One region of the Lactococcus cremoris subsp. cremoris KW2 genome, then DNA from elsewhere that is predicted to be linked to it. Evidence: predicted binding sites of a transcription regulator. Region 1 holds the regulator's gene; the other holds the start of a gene.

Region 1 (8,156 bases):
TCATTTTCACCTTTCAATTTTACTGACAAGTCCTGTTATTTGCCAATTCAATAATTTCTGTGAGTTAAATCAAACTGACAGCTTTGTACCTAAGTAATATTTATCAGCAAACAATCAACTTCCCTGACAAAGTTTTTTTAACTTCTATCAGTAAATTATGCTTGCCAAGTTTCTTGATTTTCTTTGAATTTTTTGAGTAACTCTAGTTCTTCTTTGGTGACATATCCTGTGTCTTTAGCAATTTCAATCAACTCAGAATAATTTGTCAGTGTCGCCAATCTGACATCGGCGTCAGCAAATTTTCTAGTCGCTTTTTCTAATTCATAAGTGAAAATGGCAACCACACCAAGGACATCAGCGCCTTCACGTTCTGCGGCCGCGACCGCTTCTAAGACAGAACCTCCAGTGGAAATCAAATCTTCAACTACAACCATTTTTTGCCCTTTAGCCACACGACCTTCAACTTGATTGCCAGCCCCGTGGTCTTTTGGTTTACTACGGATATAAGCAAATGGTAATTTGAGATAGTCAGCAATAATTGCTCCATGGGGAATACCGGCTGTCGCAGTTCCAGCAATCACTTCAACTTCTGGAAATTCCGTTTTAATCAATTCCGCAAAAGCTCCTTCAATTTGACTACGAACTTCTGGATAGGCTAATGTCACTCGATTATCAGTATAAATTGGTGATTTAATTCCTGAGGCCCAAGTAAAAGGTTGGCTTGGTGAAAGACTGACCGCCTTAATTTCTAATAAATCTGCAGCAATGGCTTTTGATATTGACATGATTTCTCCTTTATAGTTTACTGACAGAACCATCAGCAAAGCTGATTGTTCATTTAGCTACCGATTCAATAACTTCCTTTGGTCGTATTGAACTGACAGAACCATCAGCAAAGCTGATTGTTCATTTAGCTACCGATTCAATAACTTCCTTTGGTCGTATTGAACTGACAGAATACCATTCGAGCATGAATGACAAACGTCACAGTCGTGGTAGTTGTCAGCAATAAAAAACACTTGCCAAGAGACTTAGCAAGTGTAAAAAGTATCAAAACAAGTTCATTTTTACTGACAGAAAATCCTGTCAGTAAAAATAAAATTAGTTTTTCCTGATTTCAACCTTGCTAGCCTCTCTGGACTAGTTTAAAAGTTACATTGTTTATTAGTTTAACAAACTTAAGAGAGATTTGCAAGTCTTAGTTTTTTCAATGTTTATTTATTAGCCTAGAAAAAAAGAATAGAAACACTATTCTTTTCCTCAATACTCTATTATGCTTACAAACTTTCTAATTCTTCCATTGCTTCTAAAAGAGTCATCTCTGTCTCGTCTTTTTCATCATTAAGCAGGTCAATTTCGGCTTGTAATTCACCTAATTTCACAAAATCAGAAGTATTTTCTTGCATTTGAAGCATAAGTGTTTCAATTTTTATTTCTAACTCTGCTAGTTTTTCCTCACAAGAAGTAATTTCTCGCTCCACTTTTCGACGATTTTTTTGGGCTTCTTTCTGAGCCGTAAAATCTTGTTGAGCAAGACTTTCTACAAGTCCCCCATTGTCTGATTCATCACTTTGGGCTAACTGTTCTTCTTTTTTCTCAACATAATAGTCGTAATCGCCCAAAAATTCTGTACTTCCCTCTGGAGCGATTTCTAAAACTTTTGTCGCTACACGATTAATAAAGTAACGGTCATGGGAAACAAACAAGATTGTTCCAGGAAAATCAATTAAAGCATTTTCTAAAACTTCACGTGAGTCAATATCCAAATGGTTCGTAGGTTCATCTAAGACTAAGAAATTATCATGATTCATTGCTAATTTTGCAAGTAAAAGACGTGCTTTTTCCCCACCAGAGAGCATTCCCACTGTTTTCTTGACATCATCACCGCTAAAAAGAAAGGCACCTAACATGTTGCGAATTTCCACTTCATTAAGCAAGCGATGTTCATTCCACAATTCGTCCAAAACGGTATTTGAAGTCGTCAAGCGCCCTTGTTCTTGATCATAATATCCCAAGGTAACATTGGCACCCAATTTTGCTTGGCCAGCCAAAAAAGGGATTTGACCGACAATGGATTTGATTAAGGTCGTTTTACCCACACCGTTTGGCCCAACAATAGCCAAAGATTCCCCTTTGCGTTCATCAATATTGATTGGTCCAGATAGACGATTGTCTGAATAGCCTACCGTAGCCTCTGACACGGTCAGGACAACATTTCCTGAGGTTTTTTCCGGGGTGAAAGTAACATGAGCCGATTTGTCATCGCTCGTTGGCGCATCCAGTCGATCCATTTTTTCTAATTTTTTACGACGCGATTGTGCCATTTTGGTCGTTGAAGCACGCACTAGATTTTTGGCAACATAGTCTTCTAATTTTGCAATTTCTTTTTGTTGCTTTTCAAAGTTTTTAAGTTCTAATAGAAGTTTTTGCTCCCGTTGTTCGACATAACGTGAGTAATTACCAGAAAAACGAGTCAACTCGCCTCTTGATAACTCTAAAACTTCATTGACTACCTTATCCAAAAAGTAACGGTCATGGCTGACAATTAGTAAACTACCATCATAATTTTTAAGATAATTTTCAAGCCAAGCTAAAGTTTCAATATCCAAGTGGTTAGTTGGTTCGTCCAAAATCAACAGCTGTGGTTTTTCTAAAAGCATTTTCGCTAGGGCTAAACGCGTTTTTTGTCCACCTGATAAACTTGAAATTTCACGTTCCCACATTGACTCATCAAAACGAAAACCATTTAAAACTGACTTAATTTCAGACTCATAAGTAAAGCCGTTTTTCATGCGAAATTCTTCTGACAATGAATCATAGCGCTTCATTAAAAGCGTCAATTCATCAGCGCCAAGTTCTCCCATTTGCAGTTCCATTTGACGCAATTGCTTTTCCATTTGACGAAGCTGGTCAAAAACAGACAACATTTCGGCAAAAATTGTCCTTTGCGAATTTAAGCCAGTATCCTGAGCCAAATAATTCATGCTTAAGTCTTTTGTTTTTGAAATGGTTCCACGACTTGCTTCTTCAACCCCAGCAATAATTTTAAGCAAAGTTGATTTACCAGCACCGTTTCGTCCAACTAAAGCTATTCTTGAATGGTCTTGTAGGCTGAAACTAATGTTTTCAAATAAGACATCGCCACCAAAAGTTCGTGCGATTCCATTTCCTTGCAATAAAATCATTATTATTAATCCTCTTCGTTAAATCTTAAACCTTTTTATCCCTGATTTTTTTCTTATATTTCATAGAAAAAGCAGTCCTTCTATTATAGCATTTAAACGATATATTTTGTAGTTTTCTCAAATAGTGTCATAAAAAAACCTATCAAATTTGATAAGTTTTTTAAAAATATTATTAAATTAAGATTAATCTTTCTCTTAATTCTACTCTACGAACTTCAGGTGGTATAAATGCTCTAATCCCGTCCTCATTGAAACCAATCAATAATCTTTGCTCATCAAAAATTAATGGACGTTTTAGAAGACGAGGATTTTCTTGAATCAATCTATAAGCCTCCTCTAAGCCCAATTCATCAAAATTATGGTTTAAACCAGAGTAAGTTTTTCCTCGGGTAGCAATGACATCTTCCAAACCATTTTCTGTGAGGGACAAAATCTTGATTAAATCATCTTTCTCCATGATGTCTTTAGTTAAATTAATTTCTTCAAATTCAATATGCCGTTTTCTCAACCATTTTTTAGCTTTTCTACAAGACGAGCATGAACCACTAAGATAAATTTTAATCATATTTTCTCCCTATCTATTTTTCATAATTCTATTCTACCATGAAAGCGCCACAATTAAAAGAGTAAAATTAATTTTTTTTAAGAATTTTTATTTTTTACTCATTTTAGTCCTCTTCTTCATTCCTTTTGTTTGATAATTTCACAAATTTTTGATAAAATTATCACAAAGAAACTAATCATGATTAGTTTTAATAAATATGAATTACATTTTTGAGGTATAACAATGACTGACCATAAACCAAGCAAAAGCTTACCAAAAGCAACTGCAAAAAGGTTGCCACAATACTATCGACTTTTCAAAAGTCTAGTCGAAGAGAATGTGACACGCACAAATTCACAACTTATTTCTGAAAAAATTGGGGTAGATGCTGCCACAATTCGTCGTGATTTTTCTCTCTTTGGGGAATTAGGACGACGAGGCTACGGATATGAAACAAAAGTTCTTCGTGATTTCTTTGGAGAACTTCTTGGACAAGATCAAGAAACTCATATCGCATTGATTGGGGTCGGAAACCTTGGACGTGCGCTTCTTCATTATCAATTTCAAGACAGAAATAAAATGAGAATTACTCAGGCCTACGATATTTCTGGAAATCCACTAGTTGGGACTCAAACAGATGATGGCATTCCAATTTATAATATTTCTGATTTAGAAAAGAATGTTAAGAAATCAGACATAAAAACAGCCATTCTATCTGTTCGTAAGGAAAACGCTCAGGAAGTGGTTGATACTCTTGTCAAAGCAGGAATCAAAGGCTTTCTTAACTTTGCACCTATTCGCTTGAAAGTCCCTTCAGATGTTGTTGTCCAATCTATTGATTTAACTAAAGAATTGCAAACCTTGTTATTCTTCATGGGAGCTCAAGAAGAATAAAAGACAAGCAAAATTTTATCAAAACTATTAATGATACCTAGGCCTTCGTGTGCTTAGGTATTTTATTTTCAAGCCATCATCATTTTAATTTTTTCACAAATTTTAGTTTATTATTTAGTACTAATTCCAGCATATCTTCAATCGAGTTAATCATTAATTATATTTTGGAAGTTAAGACTAATCAACTAAAATAAGTTGCTATCTCTCTCTCGAAAACTATAATAATTCCCCGCTCCCACAATAATATGATCAATAAAATTAATTCCTATATTATCACAAGCATTTTTTAATTTTTTTGTAAAAATTTTATCTGCTTGACTGGGTTGTAAATTGCCCGAAGGGTGATTATGTGCGACTAATAAACCAACCGAGAGATTTTTTATTGCATGGTAAAGGATCTCTCGAGGACTAGCAGTTGCATGATTAACTGCTCCGATAAAAATAGTTTTCTTCTCAATAATCTGATTTTGTCCATCTAAATAGGTCGCAGTAAGATGTTCTTGCTCAAAATTTTGCATTTCAAAAGCAAGACTCATGCCATATTCTTTTGAACTTAAAACTTGGCCATAACGTTTTCTGGTTGTCGTTTGTATTCTTTTTCCAAGTTCAATCATTGCTCGTAATTCAATAGCTTTTGTTTGCCCAATACCCGAAATCTCCTTGAGTTCACTAATAGATGCTTTGCGAAAATTATCCAATGTCCCAAAATGTTGCAAAAGTTCTAAAGCTAAATTTAATGATGAGTATTTTTTCCGACCCGTCCGCAATAATATTGCAAGTAACTCAACATCAGACAAATACTCTTCACCTAAAAGTTCTAAACGCTCTCTTGGTTGCATTGGATAAGATTTCTCTTTTAATTCGTACATACTTACTTATACGAAAAAACAAATCGTTTGTCACTGACAAATTAAAAAAATATAAAAAAGTTCTGACAGAATCAGAACTTTTTTATATTTTATTACTGACCTTTCTGTCAGTAAATTTTTATTCTACTGTTACTGCTTTAGCCAAATTACGGGGTTTATCAACGTCAAGACCACGTTGCATTGAGGCATAGTAAGCAATCAATTGTGTTGGGATAACCATTGAAATTGCTGACAAATAAGGGTGAACTTGATTGATTACAATTGTATCATCTTCACGTGCCACTCCTTCTTCAACGATTGTAATTGCTGAGGCACCACGCGCCACAGTTTCCATCACATTACCACGAGTATGGGCTGCTACTTCTTCATTATTAGAAATCAAAGCAAGAACTGGAGTCCCTTTTTCAATCAATGAAATCGTTCCATGTTTTAATTCTCCAGCTGCAAATCCTTCACATTGGATATAAGAAATTTCTTTTAATTTAAGCGAAGCTTCCATTGCAACATAATAGTCTTGTTTACGACCAATATAAAAGGCGCTGCGCGTTGTTGGTAATAGTTCTGATACAATAGCCGCAATCTCATCTTTTTCAGATAAAGTAGACTCAATAGATTGAGCCACTAAAGAGAGTTCTTTAACCAAATCAAAGTCTTTAGCTTTTGCTTGACCCTCTGCTTCCCCAACTGCCTTGGCAAGAAAAGCCAAAGTTGCAATCTGACCAGTATAAGCTTTTGTTGAAGCTACCGCAATTTCAGGACCAGCTCCAATTAACATTGTGTAAGTCGCTTCGCGAGACAAGGTAGAGCCCGGAACATTTGTAACAGTTAAGCTAGGAAGTCCTAATTCATTTACTTTTACTAAAACTTGGCGACTATCTGCTGTTTCCCCAGATTGTGAAAGGAAGATAAAGAATGGTTTTTTGCTCAATAATGGCATATCATAGCCCCACTCTGATGCAAGACCAAGTTCAACAGGAGTATCCGTAAGTGCTTCAAGCATCATTTTCGCACCAAAACCAGCATGATAAGAGGTACCAGCAGCAATAATATAGATACGGTCTGCTTCTTGAATACCTTTGATAATGTCTTGATCAACTTTCATCGTGCCATCTCCATTGGTATAAGTCGCAATCAGTTTACGCATGACAGCTGGTTGTTCATCAATCTCTTTAAGCATATAGAATGGATAAGTTCCTTTTCCAATATCTGACAAATCAAGTTCAGCAGTATAAGAATCGCGTGAAATTATTTGACCTTCATAGTCCATCACTTCAACCTTATCTTTTGTCAAAACAACTAGCTCTTTATCATGAATTTCCATAAATTCTGATGTTTCACGAATCATTGCCATTGCGTCTGAACAAACCATATTATAACCATCGCCAAGTCCAATGAGGAGTGGAGATTTATTTTTTGCTACATAGATTAAATCTGCATCTTCTCTGTCCATGAGCGCGAAAGCATATGATCCTTGAATTAATTTCAAAGCTTTTTTGAACGCTTCAAGAGTTGTCAAATTTTCTTCTTCTACAAACTTAGCAATTAAGTGAACAGCAATTTCAGTATCAGTTTGTCCTTTAAAGCTGTCATTCATCAAAAATTCATTTTTAAGTTCTACAAAGTTTTCAATGACCCCATTATGAACCAAAACGAAACGACCAGAACTTGAAGTATGAGGATGAGCGTTGTCTTCTGTTGGTTTTCCATGAGTTGCCCAACGGGTATGTCCAATCCCACTTGTCCCCGAAACATCAATCCCAAGCTTAGCTCTTAAATCTGCAATACGTCCCACTGATTTAACTAATTTTGCAGCCGTTTTTTGACCATTTACAAAAATTCCTGCTGAATCGTATCCACGATATTCGAGTTTTTCAAGTCCTTGCATCAAAATATCAGTTGCATTTTTGCTACCTACAACACCAACAATCCCACACATAATAAAGCTCCACTTAACTCACCAATTAAATTGGTATAGTTAATTATTTTCTAATTTTTTATTTATAAATAGCATTATAATACACTTTTCGGTTCATGTCAAGGAAAAATAATCTAATTTTATCTAAGAAACGAAAATTGGTATAATCTGAATTGCAACAATAATAAAAGCCAATTAATAATTAATTGGCTTTTTTAGCTGCTTCTTGGTATTTAATAAATGTCGGATAAGTGAACAACAATAGACTCATTCCTTCTAGGAAACCACCAATTGTATCACTCGGATAATGGACCCCTACAAAAATTCTTGAAAACATGACTGTTGCAATCAATATCAAGCAGAGAATTCCTAAGGCAATCTTAGAAGATTTATTTTTTAATTTTCTAAGACAAATAAAGAAAATACTTCCAAAAATAATTGTTGCAAATATAGAGTGACCACTCGGAAAACTTTTTCCAGCTTCATTCGCAAAAGCAGCTAGACGATGAATTTCTGGACGGTCACGCCCAATAATCATCTTAATCGCTGTGTTGATAAGCAAACTTGATATGACCATTGTAGCAAACCAAATCGTTGCTTTCTTTTCTTTAAATATCAAATAGAGAACCAAAGCAAGTAAGACGGCTACAATTATACCACCCTTATCCCCAAAAATATTTGTCATGTGAGAAAAAAAGAATGTGAGTCCCGAAGAACTTTGTAAGTGAAAAGCCCAGTTTTGAATCGGA
Region 2 (8,156 bases), 1.2 Mb from region 1:
TGATTAAAGGTTCTTTATTTCTTCCGGTTCTATTTATAGAAATTTTAAGAACGGGAATGCTAGCTTTATCAAGTGGAAATTTTGAAGTTTTAATATTTGATATGTTTAAACAAGAACTAAAACCTGAAAGGGATTTTATGGAAAAATCAGCATCATATTTTTCCATAGGAGCGATTATAGCCGCAGTTTCTGGATTTTTTTCTACTGTTTTGTTCTCATATTTAGTAATTTTGCCACTTATATTGGATATATTGATAAAAATTATCAAATTATTGCTCACATTTTTTATACCTTCGGAAGAAAGAACAAGCCATAAAAGAATTGAGGATAAAAATAATAAGAATAGAGAAAAAGTAAATCGATTAAATTATAAATTACTATTTCTATTATTGTCATTAGCAATTTTATTTTGTATTTCGAGGGCAACTTTTTCACTCTATCAACCAGTCATGACTTCGCTAGATATTCCCCTGTATTACTATGGCGTTCTTATCATGATAGTAAACTTAGCAATATTTGTTTTTTTGAGGATTTTGAAAAATAGAGTATCTTTATTTAGACTTTCGAAATTACTTATTATTTCCCTTGGAGTTCTTGTTTTTCAAGGAGTCTTGATAAGTGAACGTTTTATATCAGGCAATTTTTTCCATTTTTTCATTATCGCAATAGTATTTTCAAGTATGCAGACTATCAGGCTGTTTTCAGAAGGGTTATCTTCTTATTTTATCAACACAGCGATTAGAGATAGGAAAGATAAAACAACTATTTTTTCTCTTTATTCTACAATAGCTCAGCTTTTATTATCCGCCTCTTTCTTCTTAATGGGAATTGTTCAAAAAGGAACAGAAAACTATTTGATGACTTATTTGTATATGAGTGCAATTTTTGCTTTAATTATCATAGTTTTAGGCGTCTATGGAAAAGGAAAAAGATATGTTTAGAGATGATGAACTGTTTTTACCGATAAGGTTTATGAACTCAACTTCTGGTGCTAATTAATTACTGATTTATAATTAAGAATAATATATAAAAAAACACTCTGACGAATTCGTCAGAGCTTCTTATTTATTATCAAGTATAGATTAGTATTGATCCAACAACAACTTCTTAATCTCGTCAATACGAGGTTGACGTGGATTAGCAGGAGTACATTGGTCATCATAAACAAGGTCAGCCAATTTATCAAGTTCACGTTCAAGATGTGCTTTATCGACACCATTTCCTGACAGAGTGATGTTAATGTCAATGCTGTCAGTCAATTTCTTAAGTTCAGCAACCAAGGCTTTGACCGCTTTTTCATCTGAATCTTCTTTGCCAGCAAATCCCATGAAGCGTGAAATTTCAGCGTAGTCTTCTTGCGCACGATAAGTTTCATAACGTGGATAAGGCGTACGTTTCACGTTTCCTGTCACTGCGTTAAATTTAATGACGTGTGGCATAGCGATGGCAATGGCGAGACCATGTGGAAGTCCAAATTCACCACCAATTTTATGAGCAAGTGAGTGGTTAATTCCAAGGAAAGCATTGGCGAAGGCCATACCAGCGAGTGTTGCAGCATTGTGCATGTTTTCGCGAGCTTTTTGACCTTCTTTGGTTGGATGAGCTGGGTCATAGTGATAAGACTCAGTCAAGTTTTCAAAGATAAGTTTGATGGCTTGAAGTGATATTGGTTTTGTATAGTCAGAAGACATGACAGAAACATAAGATTCAAGCGCGTGTGACATAGCATCAATCCCAGACCAAGAAACAGTACGTTTTGGTACAGTCATAACAAACTCAGGGTCAACAATGGCAACTTGAGGTGTCAATTGATAGTCAGCAAGTGGATATTTAACGTGAGTTTCATCATCAGTGATAACCGCAAATGGAGTCACTTCAGAACCAGTACCAGAAGTAGTAGGGATAGCAACCATTTGTGCTTTGTGTGGGTGGTAGAATTTGATAATACGTTTACGAATATCAACAAATTTTTGAGCTAACTCTTGGAAGAGCTCTTTCAAACTTGCGTCATCGGAAAGGTCAGCCTCACCACGAGCATCATATTCATAAATCAAACGTCCAATCTTACCAGCATCAAGGGCAGAACCACCACCAAGACAGATGACAGTGTCAGGTTCAAATTGTTTCATTTGACGAGCGATTGCAATGGCTTCGCTCAAAGTTGGGTCAGGTTGGACTGAGCCATAAATGCTTGTTTCAACTTGAGTTGGGCGGATAGCAAGTTGTTCCAAAACTTTATCAACGAAACCGAATTTAACCATACCAGGGTCGGCAACAATGAAAGCTTTGTGGACGTGTGGCAATTCTTGTAAGTAAGAAATTGCATTTTTTTCGTAGTAAATTTCTTTTGGCAAACGAACCCATTGAGGGCGATTACGACGTTTAGCCACTGTTTTAACATTCAATAGATCGTATGTACTCAAATTGTGTGAAAGTGAATTTTTCCCCCATGAACCAGTTCCGAGCGTCAATGATGGACGCATTGCATCAGTATAAATATCTCCGACCCCACCGATAGAGTCAGGTTGGTTAACGAGGATACGAGAAGCTTCGACTTTAATTCCGTATTCTTTGACAAATGGGTCGTCCATTGCACCGATTTGAATGGCAGCGTTGTGACCAGCTCCTTGGTAAGCAAGTAAGCTACGGACAATTTCAATTCCTTCTTCACGTGTTTCTGATTTGTAGATTGAAAGCAAAGGAGAAAGTTTTTCAGAAGAAAGAGCTTCCCCAATATTTTTCTTATCAAGTTCAAAAAGAAGAACATCTTTATCTTTAGGGACTTTAACACCAGCTTGTTCAGCAATCCATTGACCAGAACGACCAGCAACAGGACCAGTTACACCAAAACCTTCACCAGCACGTTCAACGAAAACAAAACTTTCAATTGCCTTGTAATCTTTTTTAGGAACCATATAAGCGCCTTGTGCTTGCATTTTAGCGACAAATTCATCATAGATTGATGCATCAATAACTGCAGAGTTTTCAGTCGCACAAATCATTCCGTTATCAAAACGTTTTGAAAGCAAGAGATCTTCAACAGCACGATCGATATTTGCAGTTGCATCAACGTACACTGCACCGTTACCAGCACCTACACCAAGTGAAGGATTACCAGACTTAAGCGCGGCATTGACCATACCTGGACCACCAGTTGCAAGAATTGTAGCAATTCCTCTATTTTGAATCAAAGCAGTCGTCATATCAAGACTGGGTACTTCAATCCATTGAATGAAGTCTTCAGGTGCACCTGCTTCAATAGCAGCATCATAAACAATTTTAGCTGCATGGCTTGAGCATTTTTGTGCTTGTGGGTGAAAGGCAAAGACAATAGCATTACGTGTCTTTGCAGCCAATAAAGATTTAAAGATGGCTGTTGATGTTGGATTAGTTGTTGGGACAATACCAGCAAGTACTCCAAGGGGGCTTGCGATTTCAACAGAACCAGCAACTTTGTTTTCAGCGATAACGCCAACTGTTTTATCATTTTTGATTGCATTATAAACAGATTCAGAAGCAAAATGGTTTTTTGTATCTTTGTCCTCAACAACTCCGCGGCCAGTTTCATTAACGGCTTCGTGAGCGAGTTCCAGAGAATGTTTGCTTGCTGCAAGAGCCATTGCAGCAACAATAGTATCAACTTGAGTTTGTGTGTATCCTTCAAATTTAAGAACTGCAGCTTGAGCTTTTTTGACTAATTGATCAGTATAAGCGACAGCTTCTTGGAATTTTGCGGCTTTTTCTTCAGCGCTTAAAACTTTCTTTGCAGCTGGAGCGGCTTTTTTAGTTGCCATATGTGTACGTTCTCCTTTGTGATTTCATTCACTTTCTTTTACGTGAATAGTTTAACAAAGTTTTTTAAAGAAGTCAAGCGATATTGTGATGAAATTTACAAAAAAACTCATCAAACTTTTAGAAATCGCTTTATAAGCAAGGGTTTCAGACAAAAAAATATTGCCAATCCTTTTAAAGATTTGGCAATATTTTTTTGTCTGATTTAGTAAAACTTTGTGAAAAAACAAAAGCAAGATTTACTAAAGTTTAGTTTTTACAAAGGTAAAACACAAGTAATTTCAGGAGCGTAAAAGTCTTTTTGTTCTAACGTTAATGACCCTGTATTTTTATCTCTCAAGAAAAGAGTTAAATTATCAGACTCTTGATGAGCGACAATGATATAATCTTCGGTTTTATTAAAATTAAAATCGCGTGGAATATGACCTTCAGTCTTTGTCCAACCAATAGATTCTAATTTTGTTCCGAGAGGACTTACCTTGTAAATTGCTAAAGAGTCGTGCCCACGATTAGAAGCATAGAGGAACTTACCATCAGAAGAAATTCGAATAGCAGCTACTCCATTGGCTCCGTGATAGTCTTCAGGTAAGGTACTGATTGTTTGAAGACGAGCGAATCGTCCTTTTTCTTCATTATAGCTTAGAACTTCAATAGTTGAATTTAATTCTCCGACGAGATAAGCAATTTTTCCATTAGGATGGAAGCTGATGTGACGAGCTCCCATTCCTTTTTCGGCACGATAAATCGTAACGATATTGAGTTTACCTTCACCAATAACATCGTAAACAGTCACTTCATCTGTACCTAAATCACAAGTAACAAGACGACCATCTGGAGTTAAATCAGAGTAATGGACATGAGAACTTGCTTGCTCAGGTCGAGGACCAGAACCATTATGTTTAACTGTATCGGTTAATCTAAGGGAGCCATCAGCTTGAATTTTGTACACACGAACTTCACCCAAGTGATAGTTGGCACCATAAACGAGTTGACGTGCTTCATCAACAGCCACATAACACAAAGGGGCTCCAGTACTCGTTACATTCCCTAGGTGAGTTGTATTTTGACCATCGAAATCAAAGGCAGCAATTCCACCACCATTTCCATCAGCAGCACAAGTGTAGAGGTGCCCTTTTTGATCAAGAGTGATATAAGTTGGATTTTGAACCGCTGCAACTTCAGTTAAAGCCGACAATTCAGCTTTCTTGCTATCTAATAGAACACTGTAAACGCCTTTAGATACACGTTTAGTATAACCGCCTAAAAGGATTTTTTCTTTCATATTTCTCTCCTCACAAACTATTTTATTTACTATAATTATTTTATCACAAAAAAAGCGTTTTCAGCAAAAATATTAATTTTATTCTTAGAAAAAAATGTAAAAATCTCCCTTAAGGGGATTATATTGGCAAAAATATTCGTTAAATTTGTCAGACAACATTGAGATATAAAAAACAGAATAAAAAAAGTGGAGTAGGATAGCTTTCACTTACTCATATTGATAAAAGAAATAAATGAATAGATGCTTGCAAAAGTAGCTTAAACAATGTATAATGAGAGAGTTGCTATGCAACCATCTCGCATTTCGTCTCGACAAAGTCGTAGTGTACGCAAGTATTGCGGCTGCGGATGACAGATGAAAGAGGAAAAACTATTTTAAAAGGAGACATTAACATGTCAGTTATTTCAATGAAACAACTTCTTGAAGCTGGTGTTCACTTCGGTCACCAAACTCGTCGTTGGAACCCTAAAATGAAACCATACATCTTCACAGAACGTAATGGTATCCACGTTATTGACCTTCAAAAAACTGTAAAACTTGTTGACGATGCTTACAACTATGTAAAAAACGCTTCACAAGAAGGCGCAGTAGTTCTTTTTGTTGGTACTAAAAAACAAGCTGCTGAAGCAGTAAAAGAAGAAGCTCTCCGCGCTGGTCAATACTACGTAAACCACCGTTGGTTGGGTGGTATGCTCACTAACTGGAATACAATCCAAACACGTGTGACACGCCTTAAAGAAATCAACAAAATGGAAGAAGAAGGAACTTTCGAAGTATTACCTAAGAAAGAAGTAGTTCTTCTTAACAAAGAACGCGAACGCCTTGAAAAATTCATCGGTGGTATCGCTGATATGCCTCGTATTCCAGATGTTATGTACATCGTTGACCCACATGCTGAACAAATCGCAGTAAAAGAAGCTAAAACTTTGGGAATCCCGGTTGTAGCAATGGTTGATACAAATGCAGATCCAGAACCAATTGACGTAGTTATTCCTGCAAATGATGATGCTATCCGTGCTGTTAAATTGATTACAGCTAAAATGGCAGACGCTATCATTGAAGGACGTCAAGGTGAAGATGCAGCGGAAGATTTCGTTGCAGAAGAAGCAGCTTCAGAAGAATCACTTGAAGAACTTGCTGAAATCGTTGAAGGTAAATAATTTTAACTTCAACTTATACTAAATTAAGTAACTACAACAGGCGAGGCCTTACGCCTCACCTGTTTTTTTAAATAAAACTACTGTCAATATTGACAGAATAAACACATAGGAGATTTACAAAATGGCAGTAACAGCAGCTCAAGTAAAAGAATTACGTGAAAAAACTGGTGCAGGAATTATGGACGCTAAACGTGCGCTCGTAGAAACTGACGGAAATATGGAAGCAGCAGCAGAACTTCTTCGTGAAAAAGGAATCGCTAAAGCAGCTAAAAAAGCTGACCGCGTTGCCGCTGAAGGACTTACAGGGATTGCTGTAAATGGAAATGTTGCAGCACTTGTTGAGTTGAATTCAGAAACAGACTTTGTTGCGAAAAATGACCAATTTGTTGCTTTGGTTAAAGAAACTGCAGAACTTCTTGCGGCTAGCAAACCAGCAAACAATGAAGAAGCATTGGCTATCAAAACAGCTTCAGGCGTAACTCTTGAACAAGAACTTGTTCAAGCAACTGCAACAATCGGAGAAAAAATCACTTTCCGTCGTTTTGTAGTAATTGAAAAAACTGATGCGCAACACTTTGGTGCATACCAACATAACGGTGGTAAAATTGGGGTTATTTCAGTTATCGAAGGCGCTGACGAAACACTTGCTAAACAAGTATCAATGCACATTGCCGCTATGAACCCAACAGTTCTTTCTGCTGATGAACTTGATTCAGAATTTGTAAAAGCTGAATTAGCACAAATGAACCACAAAATTGATGAAGACAACGCTAGCCGTGTACTCGTTAACAAACCAGAACTTCCACATCATGAATATGGTTCTAAGAGCCAATTGACAGAAGAAGTTCTTGCAGCAGCAAAAGCTTCATTTGAAGAAGAACTTAAAGCTGAAGGCAAACCAGAAAAAATCTGGGACAAAATCCTTCCAGGTAAAATGGCTAAATTTATCGTTGACAACACAAAAGTTGACCAACAATTTGCTCTTCTTGCACAACTTTACATCATGGATGATAGTAAAACTGTTGAAGCTTTCCTTGAATCTAAAGGTGCTAAAGCAATTGCATTCACACGTTTTGAAGTTGGTGAAGGAATTGAAAAAGCTGAAACAGACTTCGCAGCTGAAGTTGAAGCAGCAAAAGCAGGACTTTAATTTAATAAAAGGAGCAACCAAATTAGTGGTTGCTTTTTTTTTGAAAAAGAAAAAAGGATTTACAACTAGAAAACTAAGAAAATAGTGTATTTCTTTGACGCAATATGCTATAATTATATTTGAGATTTTCTATTTAATTAAAATCTATTAACCTTAGTAAACAAATATATTTTCAAGTAATAAAATCATTTTATGGAGTAAAGCATGTCAAGTACTGTAATTATCCTCATTGTTGTCCTATTAGTTATTCTCGTTGCTTTTTACGCTTTTGCAATTTTGATGCGAAAGAAAACGGAGGATCGTATTTTAGCCTTAGAAGAGCGAAAAGAGTCGCTTTTCGATTTACCCGTTCAAGAAGAGATTGATTCTGTGAAGAAAATGCACCTTGTAGGGCAATCACAGACAATTTTCCGCGAATGGAATCAAAAATGGCTTGATTTATCATCAAATTCTTTTGCTGACTTAGAAGAGCACATTTTTGAAGCCGAACAGCTCAACGATTCTTTCCACTTTTTCCGCGCTCGCGAATCTGTCGCAGATAGCGAAGCCCAAATTGAAATGATGGAAGGAGATGTTGAAGGAATTCGCCAAGGGGTTGCCCAACTTGTTGAGCAAGAAAAACGAAATTCAAACAAGATTCAAGAATCTCTTGATTTGTATGATAATTTGCGTAGCGATATCGCAGATAATGCAGATTTGTATGGGACAGTTATTACTGAGCTCGAAAAACATCTTGCTAATATTGAAACAGAGTTTTCTCAATTTGTAACGT

The links. The regulator Rex, encoded in region 1, represses fermentation and respiration genes when NADH is low (regulators of the CRP and FNR family bind a similar motif). The targets are predictions, from matches to a motif close to TTGTGAANTANTTCACAA.
Region 2: the regulator Rex is predicted to act here: its motif matches at 3,878-3,895, upstream of adhE (bifunctional acetaldehyde-CoA/alcohol dehydrogenase).

The regions. Positions count from the first base shown of each region.
Region 1 covers NC_022369.1:1,026,001-1,034,156, reverse strand. The annotation lists gene KW2_RS05005 (dihydroorotase) at 1-4, opposite strand, end outside; gene pyrE (orotate phosphoribosyltransferase) at 156-785, opposite strand; gene KW2_RS12105 (hypothetical protein) at 975-1,115, shown strand; gene KW2_RS04995 (ABC-F family ATP-binding cassette domain-containing protein) at 1,278-3,185, opposite strand; gene KW2_RS04990 (Spx/MgsR family RNA polymerase-binding regulatory protein) at 3,358-3,750, opposite strand; gene KW2_RS04985 (redox-sensing transcriptional repressor Rex) at 3,973-4,623, shown strand; gene radC (RadC family protein) at 4,809-5,492, opposite strand; gene glmS (glutamine--fructose-6-phosphate transaminase (isomerizing)) at 5,611-7,428, opposite strand; gene KW2_RS04970 (phosphatase PAP2 family protein) at 7,610-8,156, opposite strand, start outside.
Region 2 covers NC_022369.1:2,278,291-2,286,446, reverse strand. The annotation lists gene KW2_RS11005 (MFS transporter) at 1-941, shown strand, start outside; gene adhE (bifunctional acetaldehyde-CoA/alcohol dehydrogenase) at 1,083-3,794, opposite strand; gene KW2_RS10995 (lactonase family protein) at 4,049-5,074, opposite strand; gene rpsB (30S ribosomal protein S2) at 5,467-6,234, shown strand; gene tsf (translation elongation factor Ts) at 6,356-7,384, shown strand; gene ezrA (septation ring formation regulator EzrA) at 7,589-8,156, shown strand, end outside.